DNA from 2 places in the Paenibacillus nicotianae genome. Region 2 is predicted to be linked to the other one. Evidence: predicted binding sites of a transcription regulator. Region 2 holds the regulator's gene; the other holds the start of a gene.
The links. Region 2 encodes NrdR, which represses ribonucleotide reductase genes. Its sites were predicted from a motif close to AACACNATATATNGTGTT; they were not measured.
Positions count from the first base shown of each region.

Region 1: nrdI (class Ib ribonucleoside-diphosphate reductase assembly flavoprotein NrdI) is a predicted target of NrdR. The motif match lies at 5,276-5,293, and genes of this name have one in related genera.

Region 1 is NZ_JBHUGF010000010.1:3,022,588-3,030,016, reverse strand. Features, by position in the region: gene ACFSGI_RS17460 (helix-turn-helix domain-containing protein) at 68-1,789, shown strand; gene ACFSGI_RS17455 (galactokinase) at 2,014-3,312, shown strand; gene ACFSGI_RS17450 (glycoside hydrolase family 64 protein) at 3,457-4,833, opposite strand; gene nrdI (class Ib ribonucleoside-diphosphate reductase assembly flavoprotein NrdI) at 5,483-5,851, shown strand; gene nrdE (class 1b ribonucleoside-diphosphate reductase subunit alpha) at 5,838-7,429, shown strand, end outside.
Region 2 is NZ_JBHUGF010000010.1:2,358,602-2,366,030, reverse strand. Features, by position in the region: gene phoU (phosphate signaling complex protein PhoU) at 1-426, shown strand, start outside; gene polA (DNA polymerase I) at 597-3,263, shown strand; gene ACFSGI_RS14570 (hypothetical protein) at 3,299-3,427, shown strand; gene mutM (DNA-formamidopyrimidine glycosylase) at 3,513-4,358, shown strand; gene coaE (dephospho-CoA kinase) at 4,368-4,964, shown strand; gene ACFSGI_RS14555 (lytic transglycosylase domain-containing protein) at 4,961-5,524, shown strand; gene nrdR (transcriptional regulator NrdR) at 5,648-6,127, shown strand; gene ACFSGI_RS14545 (LysR family transcriptional regulator) at 6,342-7,220, opposite strand; gene ACFSGI_RS14540 (tautomerase family protein) at 7,387-7,429, shown strand, end outside.

The DNA of each region.
Region 1 (7,429 bases), 660 kb from region 2:
TCTCTCACATTATATAATGCTAACAGATAAATGATAAAACATATCATTTACAGAGGAGGTTTGCAGTATGGACATGTACCAGAGTAGCCAGCGTAATCATTCGTTTATGATTCAGCCACCCATACATCCGATATTAGATATATGCAAATCAATCTACTCTTTTCATCTTACTCCTACACATTCTGTTATGAACAAACGTGCTGTGTTTATGACTCCATTATATGCAGAATATTTTACAATTATTGCTGTAGAAAAAGGTACATTGATGGTCAGAGATATTTCAACAGCAAATACTCATTCCAACGATCAACAACAAACATGGTATTTGCAAGCGGGTGATTTGTTAATTATCCATCCACAGGTTGAATTACAACTTTCCTACAATGAAGTTGGCTTTTTACATATCATCACTTGTGAGCGGTATGAACTGGTAAATAATTATACCAATCTTATGAGTTATGAATTATGTTATGAAAGTCTGCCTGAGCATGGATCGATTTTGCATCCTCAAGATAAACGCTTTTTTGGGTTGGTTGAAGAAATAAATCAATACATGAATCAAGATACCGATCATATTCATGCTATCTTACATGAATTATTACAACTTCTCGGCAGTTTGAATGATGCTCGCCATCACAAATGTTTAAACCGTTCGATGCAACAGGTGGCTAGTTATATTAGATATGCGTCAGAACAGCTACTTACTCGTGAAAATGTAGCCGCCCAGACCAGATTACATCCGCATTACTTTTCCGAAGTATTCAAAAAAGAAATCGGGTATACCTTTTCTGATTATCTGGCAATCTGGCGTATGAACAAAGCCAAAGAGCAATTATTATGCACAGATCATACCCTGCATCATATCGCCGAGCAGATCGGATACAGTGATGGTATTTATTTAAGTAAAAAGTTTCGTTCGTTTACAGGCATGACACCCGGCACATTTCGAGCGCGCAAAGGAACTACTCGTGTCGCTTCGTTCCCATTTGCAGGCACATTGCTGGCATTAGGGATCACTCCACTCGCAACAGCGCCAGAGATCAATCAATATTCGATGTTAATAGAAGAAGAATTATCTTCAGTGCCGCTATGGCATATCGATAAAGGGAACGATCAACCGCCAAGTGAGTGGTTATTTCAATTACCGGAGACGATTACCGAAGAGATGCAACCTGATCTGATTATTGTAGCGGATTGTGTATTGGAATATCCCAAGTTGTATGCACAATTAAGAAAGATTGCTCCATTAGTTATCGTCGAATGGGGAAGAAGAAATCATATCGACGAATTGCTCTATTTAGGGCAGATCTTAAATCGTCAGGTACAAGCGCAGGAATGGGTTCAACACTACCAGTATCAAATCGAAGCAGCCCGGCATGAATTAGCACTAGAGCATATTACAGAGCAGACAGTAGGTTTATACGAAATTCGGGGTGACCACCAGATTGCAATCTGGGGAGAAAGTACACGTGCAGGTTATAATCTGTATCGATCACTCAAATTACATCCGCCATATCCTATTCGTCATGAAGTATTTGAAGCAGGTGGATTCAAATGTATCGAAGAGCATCTGTTACCACATTATGCAGCAGATCATATGTTTGTAGTAGCGCCAGCTCACTGGTTAGAACAGATGGAACCGATGATGCAACAACATCCGATGTGGAGTCAATTACCTGCTGTACAAAATGGACAAATCTATGGCTTAAAATTAGAAGAATTTGCTTATGATGATGGACTTGCCTTAGAAAGACAACTTCATATTCAAGTTAGTTATTTAATGCAGTGAGTTAATAGAGCCTTTCATATACTATGTGTACAGCCATAATTATAGATAAATAGACTACATCACCCTGTCTACAATGATGGCTGTCTACTATACTATTCTCAAAAGTGCAGAATGATTGCAACAATACCCCTGACAATTTCGCAAAATTTCAGTACAATCAATATAGGCACAAATACCAACATAATGCGACACACCTATTTTTAATATTAAAGGGGATATTTAGCATGCAATTGAGAACGGTTACAGAAAACTTGGAACAATACAATACGGAGAAGATGAACCAATTACTTGTAGAAATGTACGGACAAGAACAAGTAGAGTATCAGCTTGAGCGTTATCAACAACTTATGCATAACTATCATCAACAATTTGGAGATGGCAATATTCAACTATTCAGCTCTCCAGGTAGAAGTGAAATTGGTGGTAATCATACAGATCATAACTACGGTAAAGTGTTAGCAACGAGTATCAATCTAGATACGATCAGTGCTGCTGTACCTGTAGATGAACCTTATATTACGATTGTGTCTGAAGGATATAGCGAAGTATACAAAATCCATACCTCTGAATTAGAGCCTGTAGCAGGCGAAGGCGGTACACTAGCGCTTATTCGAGGAATCGTTGCCGGGTTTGCTCAATGGGGATTACAGGTAGGTGGATTCAATGCGTATGTATCGACCAACGTATTAGCCGCTTCAGGACTTAGTTCTTCGGCTTCTTTTGAAATGTTAATCACCAGCATCTTAAATACGTTCTATAATAACAGTCAGGTTGATATCGTAAACATGGCTCGAATTGGACAATATGCTGAAAATAAATTCTGGAACAAACCATCTGGATTATTGGATCAAATGGCTTGTGCACATGGCGGATTGATCGCAATCGATTTTATCAATCCAAAAGAACCTGCGATTCAGCATGTACCTTATGATTTCAATGCACAGGGATATGAGATGGTTATCGTAAATACAGGAGGCAATCACGCCGATCTAACTGCTGATTACGCTGCTGTACCGGAAGAAATGAAGGCGGTTGCGGAAGCGCTAGGTCATGAAGTGTGTCGTCAGATTACGTTGGAGGAAGTATATAGCAATCTAGCCAGCCTGCGCGAACAGACAGGCGATCGTGCAATATTACGTGCGCTTCATTTCTTAGAAGAAAATGATCGTGTAGATGAGCAGGTCAAAGCGTTACAATCCAACGAATGGGATCATTTTTTAGAGTTGATAACCGGTTCTGGTAATTCATCATGGAAATGGCTTCAGAACGTATATCAAGATTCTCATACACGCGAGCAAAGTATCTCGATTGCTCTGGCGATCACTGAAATTTTCTTAAAACAACATCACGCAGGTGCTTGTCGTGTACATGGTGGCGGATTTGCAGGTGTTATTTTGACGATTTTGCCAAAACCATTAGTTAGTGAATATACAGCATTGATCGAAAAAACATTAGGCACATCTACGTATATTATCAATGTGCGCCAACATGGATCAATCTGCTTGAACAACTACCTAAATTAAAGAATACATTTTTGTAATATATAGCATAGCATCACTTGTCTGATATTTTATAAGCAAATTACTGAAAAAAAGCCTGCTTCTACACCGTCACAATAACATTGATGGTAGAAGCAGGCTTTTTATATAAAAAGATAGCAGATGCGTTTACCAACCAACTCGAATAATTAATCCTTTCGGGTCACCAACTTCTAGATACGAAGCTTGTTGATTGTAATCATCATAAGCGAATCCATACGCTAAGCGATTGATACTATGATCATGCCAGAATTTTGCATAGTAATTAGCAGGGGCAGCTTGATAATATTGAGCAGGGTTATTCCAGTTCGCTTTATTATCGTATACATGTCGATTGATCGCTGAACATGTACCGGAATCCTCTGCAAGTCTACCATTACATAATAAGATCTCCTGCGTGCTGTAATTGCTGTATCCGGCAAAGTAATTAGCATTTGTACCATTAGCTGCAAAAGAACCATGAATCGGAGCTACGATACGATAGGGAGCTTGTACATCGGCAAGAGATTGGAAGGCAGCCGGAACTTCACTCCGATATTTACTAAATAGACCTGCGCGTGTCTCGGATTCCAATTCGCCTACGGTCTGATCATAATTACCTGCACGATTGACAAGACGGTGTTGCAACGGAAATCCAAAACCATCTACACGCGTAGTATTTCCATGATATCCTGTACCATCTACTGTAAATTCTACAAAGTCGAAATAGATATTACGGTTCGGATCAGCAGTGTTATTAATATCAGGCCCTGCGAACCCATCATCATATGTTTTGATATAACATGGAGAGCCTACACAGATAAACATCCGACCAGAATCGATTTTGGGCATACTCACCCAATTGATCTGACTGATCGTACTATAAATGTTAGCGTAATTCACTCCGTTCTTAGTTAAATGACCTGTTGCATTATTAAGAGCAGTAGAGATAGGTTTCAATTGACCGTTGTTATCAAGATAGCTCCATTGCTTGGTGGCAGGATTAATCCCCAGAATCCCCCAATAAATCTGATTGTCTGCATAAGCACCTTTGGTACCATTTAATAATTTGAAAGATAATGCTCCACTACCTGTAGCATTCGGAATAGAGGACGCTGGAACACTGTAGATCGAATTAGCTCCTGTTCCAGGATTGGTAGGTGGGTTAGAACCTGTTGTGACCGTATAGCTAAAAGTAGATGTGTCATAAGCGGCTGTTCCATTATTGTACGTAAATGAATATTGGATCACCTGACCGGATGAGACACCAGCGACATTTTGCACATAACGTTTGGTGGTATTGTCGTAAGTCATCCGTAGATTTTGTAAATTCCCCGAGTTGATAGAGTAATGCACATCGACCCAGGATGTATTTACATTGGAAGAGAACCAGATCGTTGCTGTAGTTCCAGATGTAGTTACCCCTTGACTGTAATCTGCTGCGAATACCGAAGATGATGATGGTGGAAAAAGACTGCTGACAAGAACAAGCATAGATAAAAGCAAGAAGTGACCTAATTTCTTCATACACATATCCTCCTCTTCAAATTGTATGCGATTCCACGTTCGCTTTTAATTATTTCAATATATGGTAAAAAATACAATACAAAAAGGATGTGCAATTCTCCTGTGTATTTCTATGCTGAGATTTCTTAAATTAAAGAAATTTTTATTTGCTTTTTTGTTCAATAACAGCTAAAGTTTTATACTTGAGCGTCTAAATAGACCGGAATTTATGTTCATTTTAGAGTGAATTTATGTTCACTGCATAATCTGGAAATGTTCGGCAAAAAGAAAAATGAAATGTACTATATCTAGTATGTCAAGAAAATTATTTTTTTATAAATGATTATCGCGATGTATGTAAAATACGTGTTCAAATAAGTGCCTATTTTACTTGATTTTTGGTTGGATAGACCTTTTTTAAGGCATGTTTTGACCGGAATGTAGACCTTCCGTTCCTATTGACAACACTATATATAGCGTATATCTTTGATAAAGTCTTCTATATATTGCGGTTATGATGTTTGAGCAGGTAATATATAGGTTATAGCTACTTATAGATATTGAAGCAGATCACATGATTGTTATATTAGAGCATTGTTATCTGTATTTATATAGTGATGAAACGGATGAAGAGTACTACATATTGAACCGAGAAGGAGATGTCACAACCATGTTAATTGCTTATGATTCCAAAACAGGCAATGTAAAACGATTTATCAACAAATTAAAATTACCTGCTGTACAAGCTGTACAGATTGATGAGGCGCTGACGTTGAATGAACCTTTTGTACTGGTTACGTACACAACTGGATTTGGTCAGATTCCTGATAAGGTAGTTCATTTTTTGGAGAGAAATCACAATCGCCTGATCGGAGTTGCAGCAAGTGGCAATCGCAATTGGGGTGACAAATTCGCTCGTAGTGCTGATCTAATCTCAGAACGTTATAATGTACCGGTCGTGTACAAGTTTGAATTAGCAGGTACAACAGGAGACGCACAACGATTTCAACAGGAGGTAGATAAAATTGCGGCATATTGAATTGAACAACTTACTGATGCAACGGGATGAGAGTGGATTTTTCCGTTTGGATAAAGATAAAGAAGCAGTTGTAGAATATATGGAAGAGGTAGCTCGTAAAAGTATCAACTTCCCGGACACCACAACCAAAGTACGTTATATGATCGATAATGATTATTATGAAGATATGTACAAAAATTATACTTCTCAAGATGTAGAAGAAGTATATGCGATTACACACAGTTATGATTTCCAATTTCCATCTTATATGGCGGCTTCCAAGTTCTATACGGATTATGCAGTAAAAACAAATGATCGTAGTCAATACTTGGAACATTATGCGGATCGTGTCGCAGTCGTGGCGCTTCATTTGGGACGCGGGGATGCGGATAATGCCAAAACTCTTGCCAAATCTATGATGGAACAACGTCTACAACCAGCAACACCAACATTTTTGAATGCAGGTAAAAGCCGTCGTGGTGAAATGGTATCTTGTTTCTTATTAGAAATGGATGATTCCTTGAACTCGATCAACCATGTGCTGAACACTTGTATGCAATTATCCAAAATTGGTGGCGGTGTAGCGGTTAACTTGTCCAAACTTCGTGGACGCGGTGAACCGATCAAAGGTGTTGAAGGTGCAGCCAAAGGAATTATGCCTGTTTTGAAACTGATGGAAGATGCTTTCTCCTATGCAGATCAAATGGGTCAACGTAAAGGTTCTGGCGCAGCGTATTACAACATTTTCGGCTGGGACGTTATGGAGTTCTTGGATAGCAAAAAAATCAATGCAGATGAGCGCACACGCCTCAAAACATTGTCGATCGGTCTTGTTGTACCGAATCGCTTCTACCAATTAGCAGCAGATAATGAGCTATTGCATGTATTCGCTCCTTACAGTGTATACAAAGCTTATGGTAAATATCTGGATGATCTAGATATTGATGAAATGTACGATACATTGCTTGCTGATGATCGTATCAAAAAGAAAGCGATCATGAGTGCTCGTGATATGCTAACCAAAATCGCAAGTGTACAATTAGAATCCGGTTATCCGTATATTATGAACAAAAGTAATGCGAATAACGGTCATGCACTAAAAGATATCGGTTCTATCCGTATGTCTAACCTGTGTACTGAAATTTTCCAATTGCAAGAAACTTCTGAAATTACAGACTATGGCCAAGATGATGTGATTCGTCGCGATATTAGCTGTAACCTGGGTTCATTGAATATGGTAAACGTGATGGAACTTGGCAAAATTCGTGAATCCGTTCATGAAGGTATTATGGGTTTAACGTCTGTTAGTGATATGACAGATATCGCTAATGCACCGGGTGTAGCCAAAGCGAACCGTGAAATGCACTCTGTAGGTCTTGGCGTTATGAACTTGCATGGTTACCTTGCGAAAAACAAAATTGCGTATGAAAGTGACGAAGCAAGAGACTTTGTTCGTACCTTCTTTATGATGATGAACTTCTATTCATTAGAGAAAAGTATGGAGATTGCACGTGAGCGTCAAATCACTTTTGCTGATTTTGAGAAATCAGAATATGCAAAAGGAACGTACTTTGATCGTTATTTAGAAATCGATTATCG
Region 2 (7,429 bases):
TTACGCCGTATTATTGTGGCTTTCAAAATCTCTAGCGATCTAGAGCGTATGGGTGATCTGGCACTAGATATTGCGAAAGTAACTTTGCGTCTACAAGATGCTACATTGATTCAACCGTTAGTAGATATTCCTCGTATGGCAGATATCGTTGGCATTATGACCAAAGAATCGATCCAATCGTATCTGGATGAAAATACAGATTTGGCGTATAAAGTAGGCGTAGATGATGATCAAGTAGACCATATGTATAGCGGAATGATTCGTGAACTGCATAACTATATGATTGATCATGCTGTAGACGGCCCACAAGTGATGTTGCTGAATCTGACAGGACGTTACATCGAGCGTATCGGTGATCATGCAACCAATATTGGTGAAAGTGTAGTATATCTGGTGACAGGTGTACGCCCTGATCTTAACCGTTAATACACACAATACGTAATAACATAGCGCAACTTACAAGCATCGGACATAAATCCGGTGCTTTTATTTTTTGATTAGAAGGGCTTGTGGTATCATAGAAAGAGCGAGTATTTCTCACAATCATCAACCAGCAGATGGTTCAATATATAGATGTTCTAACTACAGGAGGTTCTATGGAAAAGTTTCTTTTAATCGATGGGAATAGTATTATTTATCGTGCTTTTTTTGCGATGCAACAACCGATGACAACCAAAAGTGGACAGCATACGAATGCAGTCTATGGATTTACCAATATGTTAATTCGTTTGCTAGAAGAAGAAAAACCAACTCATGTGATGGTGGCTTTTGACGCAGGTAAAATCACGTTCCGTCATACCACTTATGGAGATTACAAAGGTGGACGTCAAAAAACACCACCAGAGCTATCCGAGCAATTTCCTTTACTGAAAGAATTATTAACCGGTCTTGGAATTACGTATTATGAATTAGATACGTATGAAGCCGATGATATTATCGGTACACTATCCCGTACGGCTGAAGAAAAAGGACGTAACGTACTGATTGTCAGCGGTGACAAAGATATGCTACAACTGGCTTCAGATCATGTCAAAATTGCGCTGACTCGTAAAGGGGTAAGCGATATTGAACCTTACGGCCCGGCAGAAATCGAAGAACGTTACGGTCTAACACCGGCTCAAATTATTGATCTCAAAGGATTGATGGGTGATACATCAGATAATATTCCAGGTATTCCAGGTGTCGGTGAAAAAACAGCCCTCAAATTATTACATCAATTTGGTAGTGTAGAAGAAGTATTAGCAAATACCGATCAACTCAAAGGCAAAATGAAAGAAAAAGTAGAAGCTCATGCCGACGATGCGCGGATGAGTAAAGAATTAGCTACGATTTTCCGCGAAGTGCCTTTTGAAGCGACATGGGAAAGTATGAAATATGATGGTTTTAATCCGGTAACATCAATTGTAGCTTTGCGTAAATTAGAATTTAATTCGATTATTCAGCGTCTCAATTTGTCTGATATTGATGGGGAAGATCTACATGATCCTGCTCAAGTAGAAGCTTCTGAACTAGAAGTAACAATTGTAGGCGAAGAACAACTTCCAGAACTGGAAAAAGTACTGAATACGGTCGAAGTGTTGCATATCGAAAGTCATGGAGATAATCCGCATCATGCTGAACTGGTCGGTATTGTATTGTCAGCGCCGGATCAGTATTACTTTATGACGCCTGAGACTTTGCTGAGTGAACGTGCAGCAGGTGTACGAGCATGGTTAGCCGATGAATCGATTCCGAAGCATGGACATGATCTACATCGCGCAGACCTTGTGTTGTACTGGAGTGATATTCCGTTTGCAGGGGCTTCTTTTGATGTACAGATTGCAGCGTACTTGCTTGATCCTACCGAATCGGGACAAAGCTTGAACGCACTTGGAGCCAAATACGGTCTACCTCATATGCCAGAAGACGAGACGGTTTTTGGTAAAGGGGCTAAATATAAAGTGCCTGAAGAAGATGTATTAAGTCATCATCTAGCACGCAAAACAGCAGCCATTCGTGAACTGGTTCCACTTCAACGTGAACAGTTAGAACAAAATGAAATGACCAGCTTATTTGATGATCTAGAAATGCCTTTATCTCGTATTTTGGCGGATATGGAGAAACAAGGGGTTGCTGTGAATACAGACGAATTGCGTGAGCTAGGCAAAGAGTTTGAACAAAAGATTAATCTGTTAGTCACTGAAATTCATGGTATGGCTGGCGTAGAATTCAATCTAAATTCACCGAAGCAACTAGGTGAGATTTTATTTGATCGTCTAGGTCTACCTGTAGAGAAGAAAACCAAAACAGGTTATTCTACCAGTGCCGATGTACTGGAAAAATTAGCACCTTATCATGATATTGTACAGTTGATTTTGGTGTATCGTCAGCTTGCCAAATTGCAATCGACATATGTCGAAGGATTGCTTAAAGAAGTGCATCCTAAATCAGGCAAAGTGCATACCTTTTTCCGTCAGACGATAACAGCAACAGGTCGCTTATCCAGTCAGTTCCCGAATCTGCAAAATATTCCGATTCGTCTGGAAGAAGGACGTAAATTACGTAAAGTATTTGTGCCATCTGAAAGTGGTTGGAGTATTTTATCATCCGATTATTCTCAGATCGAACTGCGCGTACTTGCTCATATGGCAGATGATCCAGGCTTGAAAGATGCCTTTTTGCATGACATGGATATTCATACCAAAACAGCTATGGATGTATTCGGCGTAACCAAAGAGCAAGTCGATGGCGATATGCGTCGTTCTGCCAAAGCGGTTAACTTCGGGATTGTCTATGGAATCAGCGATTATGGATTATCTCAAAATCTAGGCATTACCCGTAAAGAAGCAGGCGACTTTATTAATCAATATCTCGAAGTATTCAAAGGCGTAAGCCGTTATATGGATGATATCGTGATCGAAGCGAAAAAAGATGGCTTTGTAAAAACGATGTTAGAACGTCGTCGTTATCTACCGGATATCAACTCGTCTAACTTCAATCTGCGCTCTTTTGCGAATCGTACAGCGATGAATACACCGATTCAAGGAACAGCCGCAGATATTATCAAATTAGCGATGGTGCATATGGATCAAGCACTCAAAGACCATAAGCTAAATAGTCGTATGCTACTTCAAGTACATGATGAATTGGTATTTGAAGTACCTGCAGATGAATTGGAACAAATGAAGACTTTAGTGCCAGAAGTTATGGAAAAAGCATTGTCTTTATCTGTTCCTCTCAAAGCTGAAGTTAGCTATGGTGCGAACTGGTACGAAGCGAAGTAAATAGTCTATAATTAGAGTGCAAGTAAGCGCAAGGAATGCTTGGAGGCGGAATGGTGATTCGTTCTGTCCACAAAGATATTGCTTACGGTCGCTTCGCTTGTATCGGATCATTTTTTGACTTCATTCCGATTTGGACTTTTGATATAAGTGATTTTGATAATTGATTGTCTTTTAATGCTTACTATAGTCATGCGGTGTTATAACTCTAAAACTTATAAATTTATTATGTTAAAGGTTAGGTGAAAGGTTATGCCGGAATTGCCGGAAGTAGAAACAGTTAGACGCACGTTAAACACCTTGGTTGCCGGCAAAACGATTGATCATGTTACGGTATCTTTACCACGTATTGTTCAATTGCCAGACGATCATAAGCAGTTTGAGATTGAGCTTCAAGGGCATACGATTGAGAAAGTAGAGCGTCGCGGAAAGTTTTTGCGGATCGTGATGGATCATTTAGTGTTGGTTTCTCATTTACGGATGGAAGGACGCTATGGTGTCTATACTAAGGATGAGCCTGTAGAGAAGCATACTCATGTTATTTTTCATTTTACAGATGGTACAGAACTTCGCTATAAAGATGTACGTCAATTTGGAACGATGCATTTGTTCAAAAAAGATGAAGATCTACAGTCGAAGCCACTGATGCATCTAGGGCTTGAACCGCTTGCACCGGAATTTACAGCAGAGCAATTTATCCATATGATGAGCAAGCGTCGTACGATGATTAAGCCTGTATTGCTCAATCAGAAGTATGTAGTAGGGATCGGAAATATTTATGTCGATGAAGCATTGTTCCGTTCAGGGATTCATCCAGAGCAGATAGCCAATACATTGTCAGCAGAGCAATTGACCCGTCTGCATGAAGCAATCGTATCGACACTTGCAGATGCGGTAGAAGCAGGTGGTTCTTCGATCAAGTCGTATGTGAATGGACAAGGCGAGATGGGAATGTTCCAGCATAGTCTACGTATTTACGGTCGTAAAGCAGAACCTTGTTATGAATGTGGAACACTTGTCGAGAAGACGGTTGTCGGCGGAAGAGGAACACACTTTTGTCCGGTGTGTCAGCCGCTACCTACTCGTCAGAAACATTGAGGTGATATCATGAATATCGGGTTAACCGGAGGAATCGCCACAGGTAAAAGTTCTGTCTCTGCTTGGTTGTCAGCCAGAGGAGCCAAGCTCATTGATGCTGATCTGATTGCGCGGGAAGTCATGATGCCGCATCATCCGGTGCTTGCTCAGGTGGTACAACGTTTTGGCGCAGATATGTTGCAAGCAGACGGAACACTGGATCGCAAAAAGTTAGGGGAACATATTTTTACCCATCCAGAAGAACGGAAGTCACTTGAAGATATTACACATCCTGCGATTCGCGAGCTGATCCAGACACGTACGGTAGAATTAGAACAACAGTATCCTGATACTCTGGTTGTAGCAGATATTCCACTGTTGCTCGAAGCCAAAGGAGTCTACACATTTGATCAGATTATGGTTGTATACGTTCCTCAATCTGTTCAATTACAACGCTTGATCTCACGCGATGGACTTACTGAAGAACAAGCCTGGAAACGAATTAACGCTCAGATGGATATTGAGCATAAGAAAAAAGTAGCTGACATTGTAATTGATAATAGCGGTACCCTTGAGGACACGTATACTCAATTGGAACAGTTCTGGCAGAGTAAAGGTCTTTCATGAAGAAATTGATTCGCAAACGATTTCTGTTACCGCTATTCGTACTTGTTGTGATTGTGATTTTTTTCAATAGTCGCTGGCTAGGTTGGATTTATCCGATTGAGTATAAAGAAGAGATTCGTGCGCATGCTTCTGCTTATGAAGTCGATCCTTTTCTAGTCGCTTCTATTATTCGAGTAGAGACTAACTTTAAGCCCAGCATGGAGTCCAAAAAAGGCGCACTAGGCATCATGCAACTGATGCCTAACACGGCTCAATGGATTATGGAGCAAGCACATTTAGATAATATGTCACTGGAAACGGTCAAGCACGAGATTGATCCAAATATTCAGATTGGTACATGGTATCTTAGACAGCTTAATCGTCAGTTCGGAGGCAACAAAATCGCGGTAATTGCCGCCTACAATGCAGGCCCTGGTAATGTAAAATCATGGCTAAGTTCCGGCAAATGGGATGGTACTCTAGAAGATGTGAAAGATATTCCTTTTGGCGAAACGAGACATTATGTCCAACGTGTATTATATTATTATAAGCAGTATACTGAATTATACGATGCCTTTTAGATCGAACAAGCACTATGTTGGATTCTGTAACTCATATTTACTCATATCCTGAATATATATGCATGAACTTAACTGAAATGATGTCCGAATGAACGGTTGGCGAGAAAGGAAGTGACGTGAGCAATGAAATGTCCATATTGCAGTCACAATGGAACCAAGGTGCTGGATTCCCGTCCAGCCAATGACAATAAATCGATTCGTCGTCGACGTGAATGTGAAAGTTGCAATCGCCGGTTTACGACGTTCGAGATGGTCGAAGAAACACCACTGATTGTGATTAAAAAAGATGGAAGTCGGGAAGAATTTAGTCGCGACAAAATTCTGCGCGGTCTGATTCGTGCTTGTGAGAAACGTCCGGTGTCAGTAGATCAACTGGATATGATCGTTTCTGAAGTGGAAAAAAGTCTACATACTACAGCGATGGCAGAAGTAGAAAGTCGTGCTGTAGGCGAGTTAGTGATGGAACAGTTGTACCCTGTCGATGAAGTAGCCTATGTGCGTTTTGCTTCGGTCTATCGTCAATTTAAAGATATTAATATGTTTATGAAAGAACTCAAAGGTCTACTGTCCAAAGAAGACGAGAGCGATAGCTCAAATAGCTAATTCCAGTGAGATAACCTGAATAGGGCTAATCAAAGTATGCTAGTCTATGTATATTTCAAAAAAGAGCACTTCTACATGTATAAGTAGAGCGCTCTTTTTTGGTATTTCTGTTCTGCTATCGATCGCAATTTTGCAGATGATAATCGTTATAGGGGAGTGATTTATTATTTATAGTTGCTCAACAATAACATTAACATCGAATCAATAATGTAGATCAATGATGCGCTTTAAAATACTTCCGAACTTCTTCTACAAAAAGTTGTTGTATCCCACTGTTATATTTGATGTGCCGGGGTTGCAAAATGCCAATCTGCAAATAGTGATCCAGAGCTGGAAAAGGTAAACGCGTATACTCAGCATCTACATGCAAAGAAGAAGGTACAATCCCGATCCCATTCAATCGTTCAGCATACAGCGGAATCAAAGAAAGTTGATTGATCGTATAAAATAATGGCTCTTGTTCATACACTCTAAAAGCTTTTTCGACCTCAAAACGATACTTGCATGATGATTGTCCAATAATCAACAGATGCGACAACAATTCATCGATAGTTACTGTTTGAGTGTTAGCTAATGGATGATCAGCCGGTATAACCAATGATACAGATTCTTGTTCCAAAGGTTCAAATACAAAATGATGAGACGACTCTGAATCTGAGCATAGTGCTAACGTGATTTTCTCCTCTTGTAGACATTCTTCTAAAAAAGCTGAATTACCGACTGTAATCTCGCAAGTGATTTTAGGTTTATATTTCCGAAATTCATATAGAATAGCGGGCAAATGACGATCTGCCCATGTCTCTGTTACACCAATGTGTAAAGTCCCTATTTCTTCTTCATTTAATTGTTTTGCAATATCTCCGACATAACGCCAGTGATGAATTAATAGATCCACTTGTTCTGCAAATCGTTGCCCGGCAGGCGTCAACGTCGCTTCCCAATTACGATAAAACAAAGTCAATCCTAACTCTTTTTCCAAACGCTTAATCTGGTTAGTAATCGTTGATTGTGCATAATTCAGCTTTTCAGCGGCTTTGGAAAAAGTCCCTTCACGCATCACCGTCTGAAAAGCAATCAATTCTGTCAAATCCATCGCACACATCCTTCTCCTATCTTGGTCTGGATTCTTTATCGGTAAAACGAATAGACTCTATGATTATTATCTATTATATAAATAAAGAAGATACAGATACAATAATGATATTCCCGAAAGGTAGTGTTATTATCAACCAATTGAAGTATATGGAGGGTCAAACGATATGCCATTTACAAGAGTCAGTTATATGGAGAATCAGTATAATG